2 regions of the Bacillus sp. 11B20 genome follow, and region 1 is predicted to be linked to the other one. Evidence: riboswitches for the same ligand, from Rfam matches in the RefSeq annotation. Region 1 holds a riboswitch; the other holds the start of a gene.

Region 1 (12,383 bases):
TTGGGCACTTGAAGCGGATTATTTAGCGCAAGCGCTTATGCAATACTCGCTCATTTTAAGCCCAGAGCGCATCATCATGGGCGGAGGTGTCATGAAGCAAAAGCAACTATTCCCACTCATTCGAGAGAAGCTAGCTGCTTATGTCAATGATTATGTAGACCTGCCGCCGCTTGATACATACATTGTCTCCCCTAAACTTGAGGACAAGGCTGGCATGACTGGTGCGCTGCTCTTAGCCATCGAAGCGAAGAGAAACGCCTGATAATAGAGTTTTGAAGCACAACATGAGATAATGAAAGAGATGGAATCTATAAAAAAGGTGGTTGTTAAAATGGTCAAAAGCTTGAATGATACCGTAACACTGAATAACGGAGTAGAAATGCCTTGGTTTGGTTTAGGTGTATTCAAAGTGGAGGACGGCAATCAAGTGGTAGATGCCGTAAAAGCAGCCATACGGAACGGATATCGCAGCATTGATACGGCAGCTGTTTATAAAAATGAGACAGGCGTAGGAAAAGCGATTAAAGAATCTGGCGTGAAACGAGAAGACTTATTCATTACGTCTAAAGTATGGAACACAGATCAAGGCTATGATAAAGCGCTTGAGGCGTTTGACGCAAGCTTAAACCGATTAGGTCTTGATTACTTAGACCTCTATTTGATTCATTGGCCTGGACCAAATGCAGATACATTTAAAGACACATGGCGCGCACTTGAGAAGCTTTATAAAGACGGGAAAGTCAGAGCCATTGGAGTCAGCAACTTCTATATTCAGCATTTAGAAGAGCTGTTAAAAGATGCTGAGGTTGTTCCAGCTGTGAACCAAGTGGAGTTTCACCCGAAACTGACACTTGTTGAACTGCGTCAATATGCAAAGGAAAAAGGCATTCAAATTGAGGCATGGTCTCCTCTGATGCAAGGGAAGCTATTAGATCATGACGTTTTGAAAGACATTGCTGCACGCTACAATAAATCTGTTGCTCAAGTTATCTTGCGCTGGGATCTGCAAAGCGGTGTCGTGACAATTCCTAAATCTATCAATGAAGAACGTATTAAACAAAATGCAGACATCTTTGACTTCGAGCTTTCTAAAGAAGACATGGAAAAAATCGATGCATTAAACAATAACGAACGTGTCGGCTCGAATCCAGAGACGATGACGGTTGGGTTTGAATAATAAAGAAATTGAATAATTATAGAACACCTTTCGATAGGCGTAGAAGTGATACACTTCCATGACTAATGAATAGGTGTTTTTTCTATGAATAAAAGACATTGAAGACATTCTATGCTACTAAGTTATCTTGAAAAACGAGAAGAATTCCTTAAATCTAGCTTAAATATCATGAAATTTATGGAACTATAATGAATTTTATGGTAAATTACTAATTGTAAATAAAAGGAGGTTTATTATATGAAAAAAGTCATACTAGGCTTGTCGTTAACTTTGGGTGCTACGATCCTACCTACGACATTTGCCGGAGCAACAAATGTTGATTTGAGTAATGAGCAAAAAGTAATTCAAGAAGATTATTCTAGTAGTACCATGTATGTACAAACAATAAAGGAAACGAATAAAGGTGAGATGTCTACAAGTGCTTCGAAAGTGTATGCGAAAAGGTTAACCACATCTAGAGGGAGCTTTATGGCGTGGTCAAAATCATATGTTGATTGGAAATATTCTTCGGGTAAAGTTAAATCGAGTTCTGGTTCTCAAGATGCGGGTTACGTCTTCCCTAACAAAGTGGTGAAAAATGGTTCTAAAAGATACTATAAGGGAGCCAATCTTCATAAATGGGCACATAAAACAACCCTTAAATTTGGAACACCTACTCCGTGGGGAGATGTTACCTTTGTGAGTAACTCTTTTACAGATCGAGTTTGGGTTAATGGAAAAGGAAAACATGGTTGGGATTAATAGTATAGATTAATAGAAAAGGCGCTACTTAAGATCTATTTACAAATCATAGTAGCGCTGTTTAAATATTATAAATAATCTCAAAAAATAGTAAGAGGAGTTTTTGGAAAATGATCCAAGTAAAAGGATTGACAAAAACATATCGACAGCAGCCTGTATTTGAAGATTTACATATTCAAATACAACATCAAAAAATAAATTTCATCATGGGGAAAAATGGATCTGGCAAAACAACTTTTATGAAATGTTTACTTCAGTTAGAACAGTATGAAGGGGAGATCTTGTATAATCATCAGCCAATTGATCAAGTAAGGAATGAAATTCAGGTAATGTACGATGATTCACCACTCTATTTGAATCTAAACGGTTATCAAAATATACGATTATTGTTAAATAGCCCTTTTGACCAAAAAAGATGTGATACACTGGCAAAGGAATATCTACCACATGAGATCCTCAAGAAGAAGGTCAAACATTACTCTTATGGCCAAAAAAAGAAATTAAGTTTCATATTGATTGCATTAACAAAACCAACTTATTTGTTCTTAGATGAGATATCAAATGGTTTAGATTATGGAACAATGATGGAATTAAAAGCAATGATTAAGAAGTGGTCTAAAGACATGACCATTATAGCTACAGGTCATCAGTTTGAATTTTATTCATCAATTGTTGATGAATTGTTTATTTTAAAAGACAAATCAATGATTCAAATCCATGACTTTCAGGAAAAAGGAGAGGATTTGGGTGACATTTATCAAGCATATCTTTAAGTTAGTGAAAAAAGAGTTTTTATATCAATATTATGCTAAAACATTTCTTATCTTGTTTATTCCATTGATGCTGATTTCGTTATGGAATGTATATTCTCAATATGAAACGACAAAATCAAACTATGCCCAATATGTAAAAACAGAAAGTGAATATAAGGAGCTAGGTATTGATATAAAAAAGGCTTTGACGATGCCAGTTAACATAGAAGAAGGAGAATTATCAGGTGCTGAAGGAGAAGTCGTAGAAAATGTCTTAAAATATGATTACGAGAAGTTTATTCAATCACTTCATTTGATGGAGCCAACTCAAGCCATTTCAACTAATTTAGAATGGATGGGTTTTATCTTTTATCCACTTGTATTTGGTTTATATGCGATCTATTTAGCGACATATGATGTGAAATATAAAACGATGAAAATTAAAGCGGTTCAATATCGGTGGAACGATATTATGTTTTCAAAGCAACTGTCTCTTTATGTAATCATTCTATGTTTAATTCCTATTCTTTCTCTTATTTCATACATGGCTAGTCATATCTTTTATTATGTCATATCAAAAGATATATCTGTTCAATTGTTTACATATAAAGATAGTACCGAACATTCTATACTGCTTCAATTAATGTTTGTTGTATGTACAAGCTGGTTATTTAGTACACTTGTTTTTTATTTAGGTAGTATATGTCGAAGTTTTATTTTATCTTTGGTTATCTATATGGTCTATTTTTTATTGATCCCTAACTTAGGTGCATTTGATTTAAAAAATATGATTGCCAACTTAGCTTTGCACCTGTTTTCTTTTAAAGGGAACTATCAATTATTTATGCCTATTTCCATGAATATAACCACAATTCTGATCTGCATTTCATTGCTTATCTGTTTGTCGTCCTTGCTGACTTATACTATAGCAAAACGGCAAAGTAAATATGTAGTATAAATCCCCCTATTCTCACATAGAGGGATTTTTTACGTACTGCTTCGGCGTACAGCCAACAGCATGATAAAAGATAGAATCACAATACAAATCGTCCAAGCCCAAGCAAGCTCCATTCGTCCGGAATCAATCGCCACATAGATAGCGGTTGGGAGTGTTTGCGTTTTTCCTGGGATGTTGCCGGCAAACATTAAGGTCGCCCCAAATTCTCCAAGGGCTCTTGCAAAGCTGAGGATGCTGCCTGATAAGAGGGAAGGCAGGGCAAGTGGTACTGTAATATAGGCGAAGACTTGGAATGAATGAGCACCATCTACTTTTGCAGCCCCTTCAATGTCTGACTCAATCGTAGAAAATCCAGCCTTTGCAGATTGATACATAAGCGGGAATGCCACAACTGTTGATGCAATAACTGCCGCCCACCAAGTGAAAATGACCGGCTGGTGAAAGATCCATTCAATCGCGCCCCCGATCATGCTATGCCTTCCGAATATGACGAGCAATAAAAAACCTACAACCGTTGGCGGAAGGACAAGCGGCATCATCAAGAGCGTTTCTACGATCATTTTTCCCTTAAATGATGTTCGCGCCATCCAATAGCCAATCAATGTACCAAAAACAGTTGCCAGCAGCCCGCTTACAACGGCAACCTGCACGGACAGCCAAATGGGAGATAGGAATTCTTCAGTCATCATAGGCATTAATTCACTTGAAAGCCGTACTTTTTAAAAATTGATTTGGCTGTTTCTGATTGAAGAAATTGAAAAAAGGACTTGGCTTCCTCTATATGTTCTGTCCCTTTGACGATTCCTACTGGATAAATGATCGGGGAATGCATGTCCTGATTGGCTTCATCCGCAATTTTTACTTTTTTGGAAACGAGGGCATCTGTCTTATACACAACACCAGCCTCCACATTTCCTGTTTCTACGTAGCTTAAAACTTGCCGCACATCCTTGCCGTACACAGCGTTCTTTTTCACTTGATCCCAGATGTTCAGCTTTGTGAAAATCTCTTTGCCGTATGTACCAGCAGGAACGGATTCTGGTGTGCCAAGAGCAATCTTCCCTTTTATGTGCTGGGCGTCTTGAAAGCTTTTAATAGAGGAAGAATGATCATTTGGCACAATGAGTACAAGCTCATTTTGGATGGCATCCTTGATAAAATGTTGATCGATATCTCCAGATTGCACAAGCTCATCAAAGGGCGCTTCAGCTGCTGAGAAAAAGAGATCTGCTTTTGCCCCTTGTGCGATTTGCTGCTTCAATGCGCCGGATGACCCGAAATTATTTGTTAATGTCACATTCGGATGCTCATCATTAAAGGCGGATTCGATTTCCTTTAGTGCATCTTGAAGACTTGCCGCTGCTGAAATGACAAGCTCTGTTTTTTTGCTTGTATCCGATGACTTCATCTCTGTTTGACACCCGCTCAGGAGCAAGCAGATGGCGATGATGGGGAAGAACGCATACTTCATGTTCACACCTCTTATTATTCAATATCATATGTATCCTATATTATAAGCAAACTTATTTGACCATTCATAGGCTTTCAGTAAAAAGAGAAAAGAAAAAGCCGCCAGATGGCGACTTTTTAATGCTGATAAAAACGCAGCAAATTCCCATTGATCACTTTGTCTGATAAGGAAAGTTCTTTATTGGCTTTTTCGATATAAGGCTGACACACCTCATCCTGTTCAACAGGTTCTTTTGTTTTTTGATCATAGCAGGTGTTCTTTGTATAGAGATAATCATCTGTAATAAAGTTCCCGTTTCTCAAAACAGCAAAAGGCGTCCGTTCGTTTGAAAATAAGTCATTGCCAAATTGAATGGCATCCTTCGTTTCAATACCGAGTAAGTGCAGGAGTGTCGGTTTCACGTCGATTTGCCCAGCTGTTTCAGAAATTGTCTGCGGTGCTTGATCTGTGACCCCCGGAATGTAAATTAAAAAGGGCACCCGCTGCAATTTCACAGCATCAAACGGTGTGATTTCATCTTTTTTGAGCAGCTCTGCCATTGCCTGATGATGTGCCTCGGAGATACCATAGTGATCCCCCATGAGGACAAACATTGTATTTTCATACAGTCCTTCTTCTTTCATGCGGTCAAAAAATGTCTTAATGGCTTCATCCTGATAGCGGACGGTCGTCACATAGCGGTTTAAAATGGCGCTGGACGAATCATATTCATCAATCAATTGATCCTTTGGATCGATTTCAAATGGAAAGTGATTGGTCAAGGTAATAAACGTGCTGTAATAAGGCGCCTTCAACTTTTTTAAATAATCAATGGATTGGTCAAAGAAGTCAATATCCTTTAAGCCCCAGCCAGTTGAATTCTGTTCATTGACCTGATACGAATCGACATCATAAAAGCGGTCAATCCCAAACGACTCATACATCACATCACGATTCCAAAACGTTTTATTATTCGCATGAAATTGGACGGATTGATAGTTCTCTTTTTTCAACTGCTTGTATAACGTGTCGTATTCGTTGTCACTCGCTGTGAAAAAGACAGCGCCGCTGCTAGATGGGTAGAGGGAATTTGCGACAATAAACTCTGAATCCGATGTCTTTCCTTGCTCAGTCTGCTGATAAAATTCATCAAAATAAAAACTCTTTTTAGCAAGTTGATTTAAAAAGGGGGTGATGTATTGTCCATTCACCTTTTGATCAACGACAAATTGCTGTGTTGATTCTAGTGAAATGAACACAACGTTCCTGCCTTTAGCAAGTCCAAAGTACTCTTCGTTTGGTGCACTGTAATCAGCCTTTGTGTAGTTTGCTACGGTTGAAAGTGTATCTTCATCTGCAAAGGCTTTTTGTCCAATACGCGCTGTTTGGGCAGCGCCGTCATACAGGTGGAACTGGAACAGCCCAAGGTTTCGTACAATCACTTCTCGATCATAAGAGCTTGTCAGAAAGCGAGGGTGATCCATCATGGCTGAACTGACATGAAACAATAGAAAGCTGCAGCACACCGCATAATATGTTTTGATCGTTTTAAAGGAGGCTTTTGGCGCTAAAGGTTTGCGCTTTAACAGCCACGCCAGCACCACGAAATCAATGAGCATCAGTAAAAACAGCGGGTGGAACAATTCTGTCATACTGCTGCCCATATCTCCCATGTTTTTCGCTTGAAATAAGACAGGGATTGTAATGAAATCAATATAAAATCCATAAAAGATCGTATTCGATATGAGAATCGCCGTCAAAATCAAATTTGCGGTTAATAAAAATACTTTTTGTTTCGTTTCATTTAAAAAAAGAGCAATCCCAAACAAAGGGAGCAAAAAGCTAAGTGGATTGATCAAAAGCAGCCATTCATGAAACAGATTGGCCGTTCGTATGTGAAATCCGAATTGATAAATGATGTATGTTTTCATCCACATGAAGAGGATGGAGTACACTAAAAACCAGTGATTTTTGAAAAACGCTTTCATTTATGTAGCTCCTCACCATTCTGTATTCAGCTGCAAGGCAAAAACACTTATCTTAAACCTACTAAAAAAATGAGGAATGATCAATTCATATCCTGTGTTTTTCGGAAAACTCTTTCTGATTCATTAGAATGGGATGGAGATGCCGCAGAGGACAGCGATGTAATAGCAGGTAACGACGGTGAGAGCAGCTAGTACGACTTGTTCTCCTGTGCTGCCTGTTTTGACATAGAAGGGAAGACGCACTTTAATGGAAGCCGGAAATAAAAATTTAATCCCATTCACTGTTCCTGCATCCAGAATGAGATGGCTTGCCATCCCGACTAGTAAACCGATACTTAGGCTGTCATTTGGAATGTATGTTGTTGCTAGAAAATAAATGATCAGCAAAAATAATAAACTGTGTGTAAATGTGCGATGACCGAACACACTGCTGATCAGTGTCGAGAGCAGCGGGAATTTTCTGCCGATTTTACTTTTTGTATGGCAAAGATCAGGGATCAGAGCACCTGCTGATCCAGCAGCAGCCATCGTCACTGGGTCGAATCCATAATAGTAGGCAACGGCTGTGGAGGCGGCAATTCCGCCCATGATGTGTGTTTTTCCTGTCATGATGCGTACTCCTGTTCTATCTTTAGTTCAAGTACTCACTATATCAAGGGTAGATTCATTCAGCAAGGCTTATTTCTAAAGAAAAAGAGGCCAAAAGGGTTGGCTGAATGGAAAAACATTCTATAATAAGGGGGAAGTCATGTTGATACTAACGATAAGGATGCGATTCGGATGGGTAATGCAGACATTTTAAAAGAAATTGTTCTTGTACATTATGAAGTCAGCCGTAAATTAAACCGCAAGTTACTTGAGTTAGAGAAAGACATCACGCCCCCACAGATATATGCTCTTTCTATTTTGATACAAGGCAAAGTATCACATGCCGAAGAGCTGAAGCAAAGACTCTCTTTAAACCCTGGTGCAGCCTCTATTGCACTCAATAAATTATGTGAGCAGGGTTATATTCAAAGAGAACGGGACAAGGACGATTCGTCACTTGTCCGTTTAGAAGTCACGGAAAAAGGGATGGCCATTTATGAAAAGCATACTCGTCTTTTCGGAAAGGTGATTCAGCATATGATGTCAGACTTCACAAAGGATGATTTAAAAACCTTTCTGTCGTACTTGCAAAAAATGAGGCAGACCTTTCATGATGATTGAGCCTCTTCCCTTGTATAATGCTGAGCGCTGTAGCACAAATTAAACAGGCAACCGCATTATATGAAAAGGGAGGAAACAGCGATGTCATTTTTCCAAAAGGATAAAAAAGCGAAAAGTGAGAAAAACCATCAGCAGGTAGATCAGCTGTTAGAGGAAGCAAGTAAAGAGCTAGCAGGCGATCCGCTTCAGGAAGCTGTACAAAAGAAGAAAAACAACGATCAATAAGCAAGGTATAGGGCAGAGAAACAGTTCTCTGCCTTTTTTCTATGTTTTTACCTTTGACAGATGTGAGAATGTTTGATAACCTTCGTGTAGTAAAAATGAATAGAAATCCTCACGCTATGTCTCAGTGAGGTAGAGGTTGCGCGGATGATGAGTCACTCATAGGAGAGATGGAATCGTAGATCATGAGAAAAAAGGCATCAGCGCCGAAGTGTAGAGAGAGCTCCAACTTTCTTTATGCTGGGTCTGCATTGAATAAATGCAGGACTGCCACGTCTTTGAAGCGTGGAGGGCTATCCGGAGATCAAGGTGTATGTTTTGAAAAGCATGGACTTTTGTTCAGGCTTTTTTTTATGTTCTGAGTCACAAAAATAAGGGTATGCTGTTAAAAAGTAATCCATTATGAACATAAAGAATGCAAGTCATTGCTTCACAAATATATCAATGAAGATACTGCCGGGTCTGGTCCAAAGTGAATAAAACGGAGGTACGGAAATGGAACAGACAAAAAAATGGGGTTTTTGGTTATTGACGGCTTTTGTCGTCGGAAATATGGTAGGTTCAGGCATCTTTATGCTGCCAAGTACGCTTGCCCAGCACGCAAGTCCTTTAGGTGTGACGATGGCATGGCTTGTCACAGGCGGCGGTGTGCTGATGATTGCGCTTGTATTTGGGCATTTGTCCATTCATAAGCCGCAGCTGACAGCTGGACCACAAAGTTATGCAAGGGCGCTTTTTAAAGATCCGAAAAAAGGGAAAGCAGCTGGATTTACAATGGTGTGGGGATATTGGGTGGCAAGTTGGATTAGTAATGTCGCAATTATTACAAGTCTTGCTGGTTATTTAACGACTTTTTTCCCGGTTCTCACAGTGAAGACTGAAGTTTTTACCTTTGGAAAAGAAGCGGTCACGCTTGGTCAGCTCATGACGTTTATCGTATGTACCCTTCTTCTATGGGGAACACATACCATTTTAATTACAAGCTTAAGTGCTGCAAGTAAATTGAATTTTATTACGACCTTTTCAAAGGTGCTTGGATTCGTCCTTTTTATTGTTGCGGGATTATTTGCATTTCAAACGGCATTATTTGAACATTACTACTTCCCGGTTGAAACAGGCAGCGAAGGAGTGCTTGGCCTTGGAGGTCAAATTCATCATGCGGCTATTTCCACACTATGGGCATTTATTGGAATTGAATCAGCTGTCATTTTATCAGGAAGAGCATCCTCACAGCGTGATGTGAAACGTGCGACCATTACAGGTCTTTTAATCGCACTATCGATCTACATGATTATCACATTGATTACGATGGGCGTTCTGCCGCACGATCAATTGCAAGGCTCTGACAAACCATTTGTAGACGTGCTTCAGCTTATAATTGGGCCAGCTGGCGGAATTGTCATGGCTCTGCTGGCGATTATTTGCTTGTTTGGTTCGATGCTTGGGTGGATTTTACTTGGTTCAGAAGTACCGTATCAAGCAGCAAAGGCTGGTGATTTTCCAGCAGTATTTGCAAAAACAAACAAAAAAGGAAGCCCTGCTTTCGCTTTGACTGTTACAAATATTATGTCACAGCTGTTTATCTTCTCTGTGATGTCACGTACGATTAATGAAGCTTTTACCTTTTTAACTACATCAGCGACACTTGCGTATCTTATTCCGTATATTGTGTCTTCCATCTACAGCTTTAAGGTCATTATGCAAGGTGACACGTATGAGCTTCAAAAAGGAAATCGAACGAGAGACGGCATCATTGCACTTGTTGCCATGGGGTATTCAGCTTGGGTCATTATTTCAGGAACAGCCGACTTGAAAACTTTTGGTCTTGGAATCGGTCTATTCTTAGTAGGTATTTTGCTTTATCCATTCATGTCAAAAGGATTTGCCAAAGGAACGGTATAAGGAAGACGTTTCTCCATCTCTGGAGAAACGTTTTTTTATGATGCAGATGTCAATCGATCCACAATAAACTCTAGCTGACCTTCTAGTGACACTGGGTCATTAAAGAAGAAACCGACTGGATCTATTTCGAATACATGTTTATTTTTGACGGCAGGAAGTGATGTCCAAATGCTGCTTTGATACACTTGGTCACCTTTACTTTTTGAGCCGCTCCATGGACCTGTGAAAATATAGTCGCCTGCGAATTCTGGCAACTTCTCAAGAGAAATATTCGCATAGCCAACACCGCTGTCGATCGCTTCTTTTTTGACAGCCTTCGGTGCTTTTAATTTCAGCTCGTCATAAATGATTTCGCCCCCGCGGGCAAAGGTGTTTCCGAAGATATAAATGCCTTTATCAAATGGCGATACGATCGAGACCGTTTTGCTGCCAACAGCTTTGGTTACCTTTGGTTTCACCTCAGCAATTTTGGTATCCCATTTTGTGATCCATTCTGTTGCTTTTTTTGGTGTACCTGTCATTTTACCGAATTCTTTTAGCTGGTCTTTGAAAGAATATTGATTGTATTTTACCGCTACAGTTGGGGCGATTTTTTTGTATTGATCAAACTTCTCATCTTCCCCCCAAGCAATAATCATATCTGGCTTCGAAGCGGCTACTTTTTCGACCGATGGGGTCCTTCCGAGATTTTCCACTCCATCTGTTTTCCCTTTATAAAAAGGGTTTTTAAAGATGGGTGATGTTGTAGCAACCGGAGTTTTGCCGAGTGTGACGAGGTCCCCGTAATAGCTTTCTGCAAGAAGCACTATTCGTTTCGGATTTTTCGGAAGCTTCACTTCACCTTTTGCATCCTGATATGTCATCATGTCATTCTTTTTCGCTGCAGATTGTTTATTTGAAGTGCTGCCGCAAGCGGCTGTAAAGATCATAAGAATCGATAAAGAAATCAAAAGAAATCCAGTTCGTTTTTTCACAAAAGTTCTCTCCTATTCATTTTTCCTTGATAATGATTCTCAATTTCATTTTTTATCGTAACATGATAGGAACAAAAATGCATTGGCTAATTTAGGCCTAAAGAAAAATGATGAAATTCTCACAGTTTTTTGATGAAAATAAAGAAATTTATCAGAACAATGATTTCAAAAAGAAAAGAAAGTGATATACTAGACTTCGAGATTGATAATCATTATCACTAATAAAGAATAAACATGAACGGAAAGGAAGAGACTGGTTTTGGGCTCACAATCGAATAAACAGCTGCCAGCCAGCGATGATACGATCGATATTGTCACGAAGCCTTTTGGAACAGCAGCTGTTATCATCATAGGAATCATCGCTTTATCATTTGGTCTTTTTTTATCGGTATCATTAGGAGCGGCAAACATTCATCTACAGACTGTATGGGAAGCCGTTTTTCATTTTGATCCACAAGAAACTTCACATCAAATCATTCGGGAATTGAGGCTGCCGCGCACAGTTGGAGCCGCGCTCGTCGGTGCCTTTTTAGCCGTATCAGGTGCCATTATGCAAGGAATGACAAGAAATGCGCTGGCGTCACCGGAGATTATGGGTGTGACAAATGGCTCCGCATTTGCGATTGCCATTGCATTAGCATTTTTCCCTGGCCAATCTTCTTTCACATTAATTCTTTGGTCATTTGTTGGAGCCGCACTCGGTGCCTCTATTGTATTTGGTGTCGGTACTATGTCAAAAGGGGGACTGACTCCGGTTAAACTCGCACTAGCTGGTACAGCGGTTGGAGCACTTTTGAGCTCAATTTCTTCAGCCATTGCCATTCGTTTTGACGTCGCTCAAGATATGAGCTTTTGGTATGCTGGCGGAGTGGCAGGTGTGAATTGGAGCAACATTCATATCATCATTCCAGTTGCCATTGCAGGACTAATCATTGCAATGATCCTTGCCCGTTCGATCACGGTTCTGAGCTTAGGTGAAGAATTGGCGAAAGGACTTGGACAGTATACGA
Region 2 (12,383 bases), on a different contig from region 1:
GTTTACATGTTCCTGTGAAATGAAGACAGAGTGAGAAAGCTGTCAGGGGTCCCTTGGCAGCTTTTATCTCACCCGAAGGCGGCGAAATCACATGAAGCAAATTCTGCAAAAAGACGAAATCATAAAGCGCATTGATACATGTCTCCAAATGACATCCCTGCCAAGAGACATATATGAACCGTATATTGCACGCCCATTTCAAACGACTGGATTTTTTGATGATTTGAGTCCTTATGTTCAAATCGATCCGAGCGGCTATATTCTCATTCAATATGAACGAGGAATCCAAATGCTGCATAAAAGAACAGAAGAGGCGGATGAAGTCATTTACTGGATTTTAGAAGACACGATTTTTCTCACAGTCTACATCGACATGATGAGGCAGTATCAAGTCGACAACATCCAGACGCATTTACCTAATGATCCGAGTATCCATCAACAGATCGTGGAGAGAGTAAATGAGTCATTCCGTGCAATCGGTGGATTATATGAACAGTGGCATCATGAAGGAAAAAGAGCATCGATCGAAACACCAGCGAAGAAATAAAGAGGTCATGGAACCAAGCTCTATTTGAAAAAAGCAAACTGCCTTAAGGAAAAGTTTGCTATAATAAAATAGTACGAAAGTTCAGGAAGGAGGGTTTTTATGCAGTCAGATAAACGTTGGCTTCTGCATTACCCGAATCAAATTCCCCACGAACTCACCATCCCAAATGAGACGTTACAATCTTACTTATTCAGCTCCGCAGAGGCTGCACCTGAGCATACAGCCATTCATTTTCTAGGAAAAAACATCACCTATGAGCAGCTCCAAGAAGACGCATTGAAACTAGCTGGTCACCTGATGGAGATTGGCGTGAAAAAAGGCGACAGAGTAGCGATCATGCTGCCAAACTGTCCTCAATCGGTCATTTCTTATTATGCTGTTTTAATTGCAGGCGGCATCGTTGTTCAAACGAACCCGCTTTATACGGAGAAAGAACTGGCATATCAAATGGAGGACAGCGGCTCCAAAGTGCTGATTACATTGGATTTATTGTATCCAAAGGCCTATAAAATGAAAGCGCTGACAAGTATGGAACACTTGATCATCACCAAACTACAGGATTATTTACCATTTCCAAAAAACATTCTGTTTCCTATCGTTCAAAAAAGAAAAAATAAAATGGTCATCCAAGTCGAGAAAAGTGATACCATTCATCACTTCTCACAAATCATGAAAGAATCATCAGGAGAACAAATCCCGCAGCTTGCCTTTGAACCGAAAGAGGATGTCGCTGTTTTGCAATATACAGGTGGAACGACCGGTTTACCAAAAGGGGTCATGCTTACGCATGAAAATATTTTAGCGAACACTGAAATGTGCGCTTCTTGGATGTATAAAACGACAAGAGGAAAAGAACGAATCCTCGGCATTATTCCGTTTTTTCATGTATACGGAATGACGACCGTATTAAATCTTGCTGTCAAAGAAGGGCATTCAATGATTCTCCTTCCTCGATTTGACGCAGCTGATACCCTCAAAACGATTGAAAAACAGAAACCGACACTCTTTCCAGGTGCACCAACCATGTATATCGCCTTGCTGCATCATCCGAACATTGAAAAGTATGACCTGTCGTCCATTACTGCATGTTTAAGCGGCTCGGCGGCTCTTCCTGTTGAAGTCAAACAGAACTTCGAGAAATTGACAGGAGGGCGTTTAGTAGAGGGATATGGTCTTTCTGAAACCTCACCAGTGACCCATTCTAACTTTTTATGGGGAGCGAACAAAACAGGCAGCATTGGCTGTCCGTGGCCTGGAACAGACGCAGGTATTTATTGCGAGGAAACGGGTGGCCTCAAAGAGCCATATGAGCACGGAGAAATTATCGTCAAAGGACCGCAGGTTATGAAAGGATACTGGAATCAGCCAGAGGAGACAGCAGCTGTATTAAGGGATGGATGGCTTTTCACCGGAGATATTGGGTATATGGATGAAGACGGTTTTTTCTATATCGTTGACCGGAAAAAGGATGTCATTATTGCGAGCGGTTATAATATTTACCCAAGAGAGGTCGAAGAAGCCCTTTATGAGCATGAGCTTGTACAAGAAGTTGTTGTCGCAGGTATACCAGACCCTTATAGAGGAGAAACAGTAAAAGCATTTGTTGTGCCGAAAAAGGATGCTTATTTAACAGAGGATGAACTCGATCGCTTTGTGAGAACGAGAATTGCTTCATTTAAAGTACCGCGCGTGTATGAATTTAAAGAGTCACTGCCTAAAACGGCTGTCGGAAAAATTTTGCGCAGAGTTTTAATTGAAGAAGAAAAAAGAAAGCATGCTTCATCTGAAACACCTGTTGATCAATTAAAGAAATAACGACCTTTATCATCCGGTCGAGAGGCCGGATGATTTGAATGATGACAGTCTGCTCTGGTATGATAAAGGTTGAAAAGAAAGAAGAAGATCTCTTGACAAATCACCCGTTTCTTTTTAACATAAAGTTATGAATGAATGCTCATTCAATTTAGAAAGGGACGAAGCACATTGAAGCAGAAAAGACCGAAGTACATGCAAATTATTGATGCAGCAGTTGTGGTGATTGCAGAGAATGGCTATCATCAATCACAAGTTTCAAAGATTGCGAAACAAGCAGGGGTCGCAGACGGAACCATTTATCTTTATTTCAAAAACAAAGAGGATATTCTCATCTCATTGTTCAAAGAAAAAATGGGACAATTCATCGAACGGATGGAAACAGATATTCAAAAGAAGCCGTCTGCCAAAGAAAAGCTTCTACTGTTGATTGAGGAGCATTTTCGCATGCTGGCGCAAAATCATCATTTGGCTCTTGTGACACAGCTTGAACTCAGGCAGTCAAACCTTGAGCTGCGGCAAAAAATCAATGAAGTGCTAAAAGGGTATTTAAATATGCTCGAGTCAATTTTAACAGAAGGAAAGAAAACAGGAGAATTCAGACAAAATTTAGATGTCCGCTTAGCGAGACAAATGGTATTTGGGACGATTGATGAAACCGCAACAACATGGGTCATGAATGATCAAAAGTATGATCTGCCTGCACTCGCAGAAAATGTACATGATCTGCTGTTAAGCGGAATACATCAATCCTAAAGACAATGTGAAAAAGGATGATTGACATGGAAAAGATACTCAGCTTACATCATGAAGGACAGACAGCGCTCATCACAATTCAGAACCCACCTGCAAATGCCTTATCCTCTCAGTTGCTCACTGAGCTTAATGACATGTTCGATGAGCTCGAACAGAATGAAGAAGTAAGAGCGATTGTGATTCACGGAGAAGGCAGGTTCTTCTCAGCAGGTGCTGATATTAAAGAATTTACCACTTTACAGGAAGAGTCTGATTATGCAAGCCTCGCAGATAGAGGACAGCAAGTTTTTGAACGGATTGAACAATGTCCAAAACCAGTCATTGCCTCGATTCACGGGGCAGCATTAGGCGGAGGCCTTGAGCTTGCCATGTCTTGTGATATCCGAATCGCAACAAAAGATGCGAAGCTTGGACTTCCAGAACTAAACCTCGGCATTATTCCAGGATTCGGCGGCACGCAGCGCCTCCCGCGCTACGTTGGTTCTGCTAAAGCGCTTGAAATGATGGGAACAGCTGAACCGATTACAGGTGAAGAAGCATTTGCCTGCGGACTTGTTACAAAGCTGGCAGAAACAGAGGAAGAAGCGCTCACAGCGGCCAAAACACTTGCGGGGAAATTTGCAGCGAAAAGCCCAAAATCACTTGAATATGTGCTTGATTTATTGAACGCAACAAAACTGTATTCGTATGACGGCGGAATGAAGCTGGAAGCCAAAAAGTTTGGTGAGGTTTTCCAATCAAATGACGCCAAAGAAGGCATCCAGGCCTTTATCGAAAAGCGCAAACCGAATTTTAAAGGGGAATAAGGGATAAGTACGACACAAGGGGGAGAAATAAATGAATATATTTGTTTTGATGAAGCGTACGTTTGACACGGAAGAGAAAATTTCTATTCAGTCTGGTGCAATTCAAGAAGATGGAGCAGAGTTCATTATTAATCCTTATGACGAGTATGCCATTGAAGAAGCCATTCAGCTTCGTGATGAGCACGGGGGAGAAGTGACCGTTGTGACAGTTGGCGGTGAAGATGCGGAGAAACAGCTGAGAACAGCGCTTGCAATGGGCTGTGACAGGGCCGTCTTATTAAACGTGGAAGATGATTTAGAAGAGTGGGACCAATATTCAGCTTCTACCATTCTTTATCACTATTTAAAAGACAAAGAAGCTTCCTTGATCTTAGCAGGGAATGTAGCAATTGACGGCGGCTCTGGACAGGTAGCTCCGCGTCTTGCTGAATTACTCGGCTTTTCATATGTGACAACGATAACAAGTATTCAAATTGACGGTGGCTCTGCATCGATTGAACGAGATGCAGAGGGTGATGTGGAAGTCATTTCTACCGAACTCCCGCTAGTCGTCACAGCTCAGCAAGGACTCAATGAGCCTCGCTATCCATCCTTACCAGGCATTATGAAGGCAAAGAAAAAGCCTTTAGAAGAATTGGAACTTGATGATTTAGATCTGGACGAAGACGATGTACCATATAAAATCAAAACAATTGAACGTTACTTACCGGAGAAAAAAGAGGGTGGCAAGGTGCTGAGCGGCGAGCTTCAGGATCAAGTCAAAGAACTGACAGATCTACTCAGAAATGAAGCAAAAGTCATCTAAACATCCACTTTACGATATCACGAGAACAAGGGGGAGCTTGAAGATGAGTAAAAAAGTTGTTGTACTTGGAGAAAGTCGTGACGGTAAATTAAGAAATGTGACATTTGAAGCCATTGCTGCCGCTCACAAAGTGGCAGATGGTGGTGAGGTCATTGGCGTGTTAATAGGGGATGACGTCAAAGGCCTAGCGGATGAACTGCTTTACTATGGAGCGGATCATGTCATGATTGTGGAGCATCCGCACCTTTCATATTATACGTCAGATGGTTTTGCGCAGGCGCTTCAAGCCATATTAGATCAGGTCGATCCAGATGCTGTGCTTTTTGGCCATACGTCTATCGGAAAAGACTTGTCGCCGAAAATAGCCGCACGTCTCCAGACTGGCTTGATTTCAGATGCGATCGATGTAAGCGTTACCGGCGAACATCTTGTTTTCACTAGACCGATTTACTCTGGAAAAGCCTTCGAAAAAGTCATTTCCACAGACCGCCTGCTTCTAGCGACCATCCGGCCAAACAACGTGGCGCCATTTGAGCGGGATGCGTCACGAGGCGGAGAAGTCACACCGGTTTCTGTCGATATTCAGAACCTTCGGACGATCGTGAAGGAAGTCATTAAAAAAACGTCAGAAGGTGTAGATTTATCGGAAGCAAAGGTCATTGTTGCCGGAGGGCGCGGGGTTAAGAGCAAGGAAGGCTTTGAACCGCTGAATGAACTCGCTGAGACGCTCGGGGCAGCAGTCGGAGCCTCGCGCGGAGCTTGTGACGCTGACTATTGTGATTATGCCCTGCAAATTGGTCAAACGGGAAAAGTCGTCACACCCGATCTTTATATTGCATGCGGGATATCAGGAGCGATTCAGCATTTAGCGGGAATGTCTAACAGTAAAGTCATTGTAGCGATCAACAAAGACACAGAAGCAGAAATCTTCAAAATCGCCGATTACGGAATCGTCGGTGACTTGTTTGAAGTGGTACCGCTTTTAAATGAAGAGTTAAAAAAGATGAATATCCACTCGTAACGCTCATACACTCAGAATGCCTAGGTATTCTGGGTTTTTTTGTATGTAATCAAGAAGAAAAGGAGCGGTTGACAAGTGAAGGGGACAGTAAAAGTCAATGACGTGATCGGACGCATTTCTAAACACATTTATGGGCACTTTCAGGAGCATTTAGGAAGAGGGATTTATGACGGGATTTGGGTAGGAAAAGACTCAGAGATTGACCATATTGACGGGATTCGTACCGATGTGCTGAAGGCGCTTCAAGCATTACATATTCCGGTGCTGAGGTGGCCGGGGGGCTGTTTCGCAGACGAGTATCACTGGGCAAATGGTGTAGGTGATCTCAGTGAACGAAAGCCGATGGTAAATACCCATTGGGGTGGTACAGTTGAATCTAATGCATTTGGTACGCATGAATTTATGGCATTGTGTGAGCTGCTTGAATGTGAGCCATACATTTGTGGCAATGTGGGAAGCGGGTCTGTTCAAGAATTAGCCGATTGGGTCGAATACATGACATTTCCAAAAGGGACACCTATGTCCGACTGGCGCATTCAAAATGGAAAACAAGAACCTTGGCAGCTGACCTATGTTGGTGTAGGCAATGAAAGCTGGGGCTGCGGCGGGAATATGACGCCTGAATACTATGCAGATTTATATAAACGCTATCAAACGTACGTAAGAGAATTCGCCGGGCAGCGTATTTATAAAATCGCCTGCGGCGCGAACTCTAATGACGTGAATTGGACGAAAGTATTGATGGAGCGGGCTGCACCGTGGATGGATGGGCTCAGTTTACATTATTACACTGTACCTGGTACATGGGAGAAGAAAGGGTCAGCGACTGAATTTGATGAGGATGAATGGTTTATCACGCTGAAAAAAGCCTATGAGATGGAACGGCTTGTCGAGGACCATGGAGAAATCATGGATCGTTATGACCCAGACAAGCGAATTGGGATGATTATTGATGAATGGGGGACATGGTATGACCCAGAGCCAGGGACAAATCCTGGGTTTTTATATCAGCAAAACACACTAAGAGATGCCCTTGTATCCGCCCTCCATTTTCATATTTTTCATCGCCATTGCGAGCGGATTCATATGGCAAATATTGCTCAGACGGTCAATGTGTTGCAAGCGATGGTATTAACAAAGGACGAAAAGATGCTTCTGACGCCTACGTATCATGTGTTTCACATGTTTCAAGTGCATCAAGAGGAAGAAGCGCTTGAAGTGGAGTTCGTTTCACCGCCGTATGAACGGAGAGGTGAAAAAATTCCTCAGGTTAGTGTGTCAGCCTCGCGTTCATCAAGTAAGATGCATATTAGCTACTGTCACCTGAATCCGCATGAACAAAAAGAGGTATCCCTTGCCATTGAAGGGGTTGATGTACAAACGAAAGTCACTGGACGTGTGCTGACGGCTGATCGCATGAATGCGCATAATACATTTGATGATCCTCATTCTGTTCAGCCAAAAGACTTTCAGCAAATGACTGTAAATCCCGGGGAATTAACGGTAGAGCTGCCGCCAATGTCAGTGGTCATGATAACTGTCGACCTCACTTGATTGCATATTTCGATGTTTGGTGAGAAGAATGTTGGGGCATCATACATTGTAAATGAAGCGGAAAGGGTGTCATGTCATATGCTTAGAACCATTCTAATGATCATCGGTGCGATTGTTGTTATTGGTGCGATTATACGGTTTGTTTTTTAATTCATTTCCTAAAAAATGATTCGTAAGCATTTCATTCGCAAGTCACATTGGTAGATGCTATACTAAAAAGCATAATTTACATTGGAGGAATGAATAATGGCAATCGTAAAAGCTACTGACGCAACATTTTCACAAGAAACTGCAGAAGGTGTTGTTCTTGCAGACTTTTGGGCACCATGGTGTGGACCTTGTAAAATGATTGCTCCAGTTCTTGAAGAACTTGATCAAGAAATGGGCGACAAAATGAAAATTGTAAAAATTGATGTAGACGATAACCAAGAAACTGCTGGTAAATACGGCGTTATGAGTATCCCAACACTTCTTGTTTTAAAAGACGGTGAAGTTGTAGAAACTTCTGTTGGTTTCAAACCAAAAGAAGCACTTGCTGAACTTGTCAACAAACATCTATAAACCGATCTATGTCCAAGCGGCATAATCATTGAAGCGGTTCTCGTAAAGACGAGAGCCGCTTTTCTTTCAACATGGTATAAAACAAATGTTCGTGATACACTAGAAGGAGTGAAAGAGGAAAACAAGGACGGATGAAAATATGAACAAACTAATCAAAGAAAAACTGTCAGTCCTGCCGGATCAACCAGGCTGTTACTTAATGAAAGATAGACAAAATACGATCATTTACGTGGGAAAGGCAAAGGTTTTAAAAAACAGGGTGCGCTCTTATTTCACTGGATCACATGACGCCAAAACGCAGCGGCTTGTCAGTGAAATTGAAGACTTTGAATACATTGTCACCTCTTCTAATATCGAGGCGCTCATTTTAGAGCTGAATTTAATCAAAAAATATGACCCAAAATACAATGTCATGCTCAAGGATGACAAGACGTATCCATTTATAAAAATTACGAATGAACGCCACCCTAAGCTGATCGTCACCCGCAATGTAAAAAAGGACAAAGGGAAATATTTCGGTCCATACCCAAACGTACAAGCAGCACGAGAAACGAAAAAGCTGCTCGACCGCTTATATCCCCTGAGAAAATGCGCCACTCTTCCTGACCGTGTCTGCCTTTATTATCATCTTGGGCAATGTCTTGCACCATGTGTGTATGACATTTCCGAGGAAACGAATAAGCAGCTCGTGGACGAAATCACAAGGTTTCTAAACGGAGGACATCAGCAAATCAAAAAAGAACTGACCGAAAAGATGCAGGAAGCTGCTGAAAATTTAGAGTTTGAACGGGCAAAAGAACTGAGAGACCAAATCGCTTATATCGACTCAACGATGGAAAAACAGAAAATGACGATGAGTGATTTATCAGATCGAGATGTCTTTGCCTATGCCTATGATAAAGGCTGGATGTGTGTCCAAGTTTTCTTTATCAGACAGGGGAAATTGATTGAACGTGATGTCAGCCTGTTCCCTATGTATCAGGACCCTGAGGAAGAGTTCCTTACGTTTATGGGGCAATTTTATGAAAAGAACAACCATTTTCTGCCGAAGGAAATTTTGGTACCGGACAGTGTCGATCAAGAGATGATTGAGCAATTACTTGAGACAAACGTTCACCAGCCGAAAAAAGGAAAGAAAAAGGATTTACTTTTACTTGCCCATCAAAATGCCAAAATCGCCTTAAAAGAAAAGTTTTCGCTCATTGAGCGTGATGAAGAGCGGACAATTGGTGCGGTGAAGCAGCTTGGGGATGCGCTTAATATTTATATGCCGTACAGAATTGAGGCGTTTGATAACTCCAATATTCAAGGAGCAGACCCGGTTTCTGCCATGGTTGTCTTTCAGGACGGGAAGCCATATAAAAAGGAATACCGAAAATACAAAATTAAAACCGTCTCAGGACCAGATGATTATGCATCCATGCGTGAAGTCATTAGAAGACGATATACCCGCGTGTTAAAGGATGAACTGCCGCTGCCAGATTTAATTTTAATTGACGGAGGAAAAGGACAGATCAACGCAGCCATCGATGTGCTTGAAAATGAATTGAATCTGTCTGTCCCAGTCGCAGGTCTTGTAAAAGATGAAAAACACCGGACTTCAAATCTCATGATGGGAGATACACTTGAAATTGTTGCGCTGGAGCGAAATAGCCAGGCTTTTTACTTGTTGCAGCGCATTCAAGATGAAGTGCACCGGTTCGCCATTAGCTTTCACCGGCAGCTGCGCGGAAAAAATGCATTCCAGTCTATTTTAGACGATGTACCAGGTATCGGAGAGAAGCGTAAAAAGCAGCTCCTCAAACATTTTGGCTCTGTGAAAAAGATGAAAGAAGCCTCTATCCAAGAATTTCAGGAAGCGGGCATTCCGAAACAAACGGCCGAACTTTTAATGGAGGCATTAAAAAAATAGATTGTACTTTTCTAAAAAGTTTGTTAAGATGTGACTAATTTAATAAATGAACGTGTTGTTTGTTGAAGATAGAGGTGCGAACTTCAAGAGTAGGCCTTCAGAGATCGATGGGATCTAAGAAGGGGGCTGAAAGGGGAGCGTCGCCGAAGTGAATAAAATCCACTCATTTTATTCGCTGGCTGTACATTGAAGAAATGTAGGGCTGTCAAGAATTCATTTCTTGGAGGGCTATCTCATTGTTTGCATCGTTTAATGATGATTTTAAAGCAATGGGAGATTTGTTCTCTCATTGCTTTTTTATTTGCAGTGAGCGGACAGTCTCCAAAGCAGCCTCTTCTCTCACACGTGAACTTTTGAAAAAGGGTGGTAGACATGGGACTAATTGTACAAAAATTTGGCGGAACTTCCGTTGGGTCAACAGAAAAAATTCGCAATGCCGCAGAGAGAGTGATCGCTGAACGCGAGGCAGGACATGATGTGGTTGTGGTTGTATCAGCGATGGGTAAATCAACAGATGTTCTAGTAGACCTAGCGAAAGAACTTACAGACGATCCAAGCAAAAGAGAAATGGATATGCTGCTCGCAACTGGTGAACAGGTGACCATTTCATTATTAGCGATGGCGCTCCAAGCAAGAGGCTATGATGCCATTTCCTTTACAGGCTGGCAGGCTGGTATGAAAACAGAGCATGTACACGGAAATGCAAGAATCGTGGACATTGATGAAGCAAGAATAAAAGAGGAATTAAGTGAGGGGAAAGTCGTTGTTGTGGCAGGCTTCCAAGGAATTGCAGATGACTTACATATCACAACACTTGGACGCGGAGGATCAGATACGACTGCTGTGGCACTGGCTGCCGCCCTAAAAGCTGATAAATGTGATATTTACACAGATGTACCAGGTGTGTTTACGACAGATCCGCGTTATGTACCATCTGCGCGGAAACTTGCAGGTATTTCATACGATGAGATGCTTGAGCTGGCTAATTTAGGAGCTGGTGTCCTTCATCCAAGAGCTGTTGAATTTGCTAAAAATTATCAAGTCCCGCTAGAAGTCCGTTCTAGTATTGAAAATGAATCGGGTACGTTAATTGAGGAGGAATCATCCATGGAACAAAATTTAGTCGTCAGAGGCATTGCGTTTGAAGATCAGATTACACGTGTGACAGTATGCGGGCTTTCAAGCGGTCTCACAACATTATCGACCATTTTTACGACGCTTGCGAAACAGAATATCAATGTTGATATCATCATTCAGTCTGTCACAAGCACCAATCAGACGTCGATCTCTTTCTCTGTGAAAACGGATGATTTGTCCAAAACAGTTGAAGTATTAGAAGAATATAAAGGGGCGCTTGGCTACGAGCAGATTGAGACAGAAAGCAAATTAGCGAAAGTATCCATTGTGGGATCTGGAATGGTCTCAAATCCAGGCGTAGCTGCTGAAATGTTCGCTGTGTTAGCGCAAAAAGACATTCAAGTGAAAATGGTCAGTACGTCTGAAATCAAAGTCTCAACGGTGGTCGGCCGTGATGATATGGTCAAAGCGGTAGAAGCGCTGCATGATGCGTTTGATTTATCAAAGGTGAGCGCAGCTGCTCACTCTTAAAAAGGTAAAGAGGTGACCTCATGAAAGAGGATCGCCTCTTTTTTCTATATGGAATCGGCTGAAACGGACGTAAACCCATTCATTAAGTATGCTATGATAGATGTAGACATATAAAAAAGGCGTGACCTGAAGTCCGCGCCCTTTTATCAAGAGGATTAGCTAGGGTCTCTTAAATCCCATTTAACGGTTAAAATGACTTTCTCAGCACGCTTTTTCACTTGTTCATAGGATTCAGCCACGTGCTCATTTAGAAGCTGAATTTGTTCAGCAATAAAACCCGCTTCCATCTGAAAGCATGGCTCCTTTTGATAGGTGAGTCGATTGGATACTAGTGGACCTTCGAGCTCAAACTCAATTTCCTGTTTTTTCGAATGGACCATTGTGAGAGTCCCCCATCCGGCATCATGGAAAAATTCGGGGATCTTTTCCCATGACTCTTGAGGAAATTTACGAGCAAGCAGTTTACCCGCAAAATACATCATAGATGAATGGTCCTGACCAAGAATATCAGGCAGCAGAACTTCGCGTATCAGCTCGTAGGCAAATCCATTGACTTCAATTTCTTTTAGCTGTTCTAAGTTAGATTCGAATTTATTCATTGTACGGCTCCCCTCTTTCAACAATTTATTATAGCTTATGTGGGCATATGATGACAGAGTTTTCCCTGAAGTCTAAGAAATTCTTATTGTAGTAAAACGAATTTTGATTTAAAACTTTTAAATTTCGGAAAATTTTAATTTATGTACGCGGTTTCTTGACGCTTTTTTGACATAGGAGTAAAATGAAATTGTCAATAAATTTGAATAAAGTGCTTACAATTGAAAGAAGCGGGGGTAAGACAATTTTCAAGCAATTGCACTTTTTTTACTAGGGGGTAAAGTAATGTCGGGGAACAAAGAATTTTTTTATCGGAGATTGCATTCTTTGCTTGGCGTCATTCCGGTCGGTCTATTTTTAGTACAGCACTTAGTGATTAACCACTTTGCGACGGATGGACCAGA

The links. A riboswitch is a leader RNA that binds a small molecule or an ion and turns the genes downstream of it on or off. The one in region 1 is predicted to bind lysine.
Region 2: linked by a shared signal. The riboswitch ahead of ACN6NB_RS12880 (aspartate kinase) and the one ahead of ACN6NB_RS15365 (amino acid permease) in region 1 are both predicted to bind lysine.

What each region holds. Positions count from the first base shown of each region.
Region 1 covers NZ_JBLZWZ010000009.1:230,659-243,041, reverse strand. Annotated here, with positions in the region: gene ACN6NB_RS15420 (ROK family protein) at 1-262, shown strand, start outside; gene ACN6NB_RS15415 (aldo/keto reductase) at 332-1,177, shown strand; gene ACN6NB_RS15410 (hypothetical protein) at 1,415-1,918, shown strand; gene ACN6NB_RS15405 (ATP-binding cassette domain-containing protein) at 2,029-2,691, shown strand; gene ACN6NB_RS15400 (ABC transporter permease) at 2,666-3,628, shown strand; gene modB (molybdate ABC transporter permease subunit) at 3,658-4,323, opposite strand; gene modA (molybdate ABC transporter substrate-binding protein) at 4,323-5,099, opposite strand; gene ACN6NB_RS15385 (LTA synthase family protein) at 5,216-7,066, opposite strand; gene ACN6NB_RS15380 (metal-dependent hydrolase) at 7,190-7,675, opposite strand; gene ACN6NB_RS15375 (MarR family winged helix-turn-helix transcriptional regulator) at 7,847-8,275, shown strand; gene sspJ (small acid-soluble spore protein SspJ) at 8,357-8,500, shown strand; lysine riboswitch at 8,623-8,801, shown strand; gene ACN6NB_RS15365 (amino acid permease) at 8,993-10,399, shown strand; gene ACN6NB_RS15360 (iron-hydroxamate ABC transporter substrate-binding protein) at 10,435-11,373, opposite strand; gene ACN6NB_RS15355 (FecCD family ABC transporter permease) at 11,633-12,383, shown strand, end outside.
Region 2 covers NZ_JBLZWZ010000008.1:675,725-688,107, reverse strand. Annotated here, with positions in the region: gene ACN6NB_RS12925 (Imm63 family immunity protein) at 92-547, shown strand; gene ACN6NB_RS12920 (AMP-binding protein) at 647-2,362, shown strand; gene ACN6NB_RS12915 (TetR/AcrR family transcriptional regulator) at 2,531-3,115, shown strand; gene ACN6NB_RS12910 (enoyl-CoA hydratase) at 3,142-3,921, shown strand; gene ACN6NB_RS12905 (electron transfer flavoprotein subunit beta/FixA family protein) at 3,953-4,726, shown strand; gene ACN6NB_RS12900 (electron transfer flavoprotein subunit alpha/FixB family protein) at 4,770-5,747, shown strand; gene ACN6NB_RS12895 (alpha-N-arabinofuranosidase) at 5,823-7,301, shown strand; gene trxA (thioredoxin) at 7,548-7,862, shown strand; gene uvrC (excinuclease ABC subunit UvrC) at 8,002-9,774, shown strand; lysine riboswitch at 9,836-10,013, shown strand; gene ACN6NB_RS12880 (aspartate kinase) at 10,147-11,382, shown strand; gene ACN6NB_RS12875 (YslB family protein) at 11,538-11,981, opposite strand; gene ACN6NB_RS12870 (succinate dehydrogenase cytochrome b558 subunit) at 12,265-12,383, shown strand, end outside.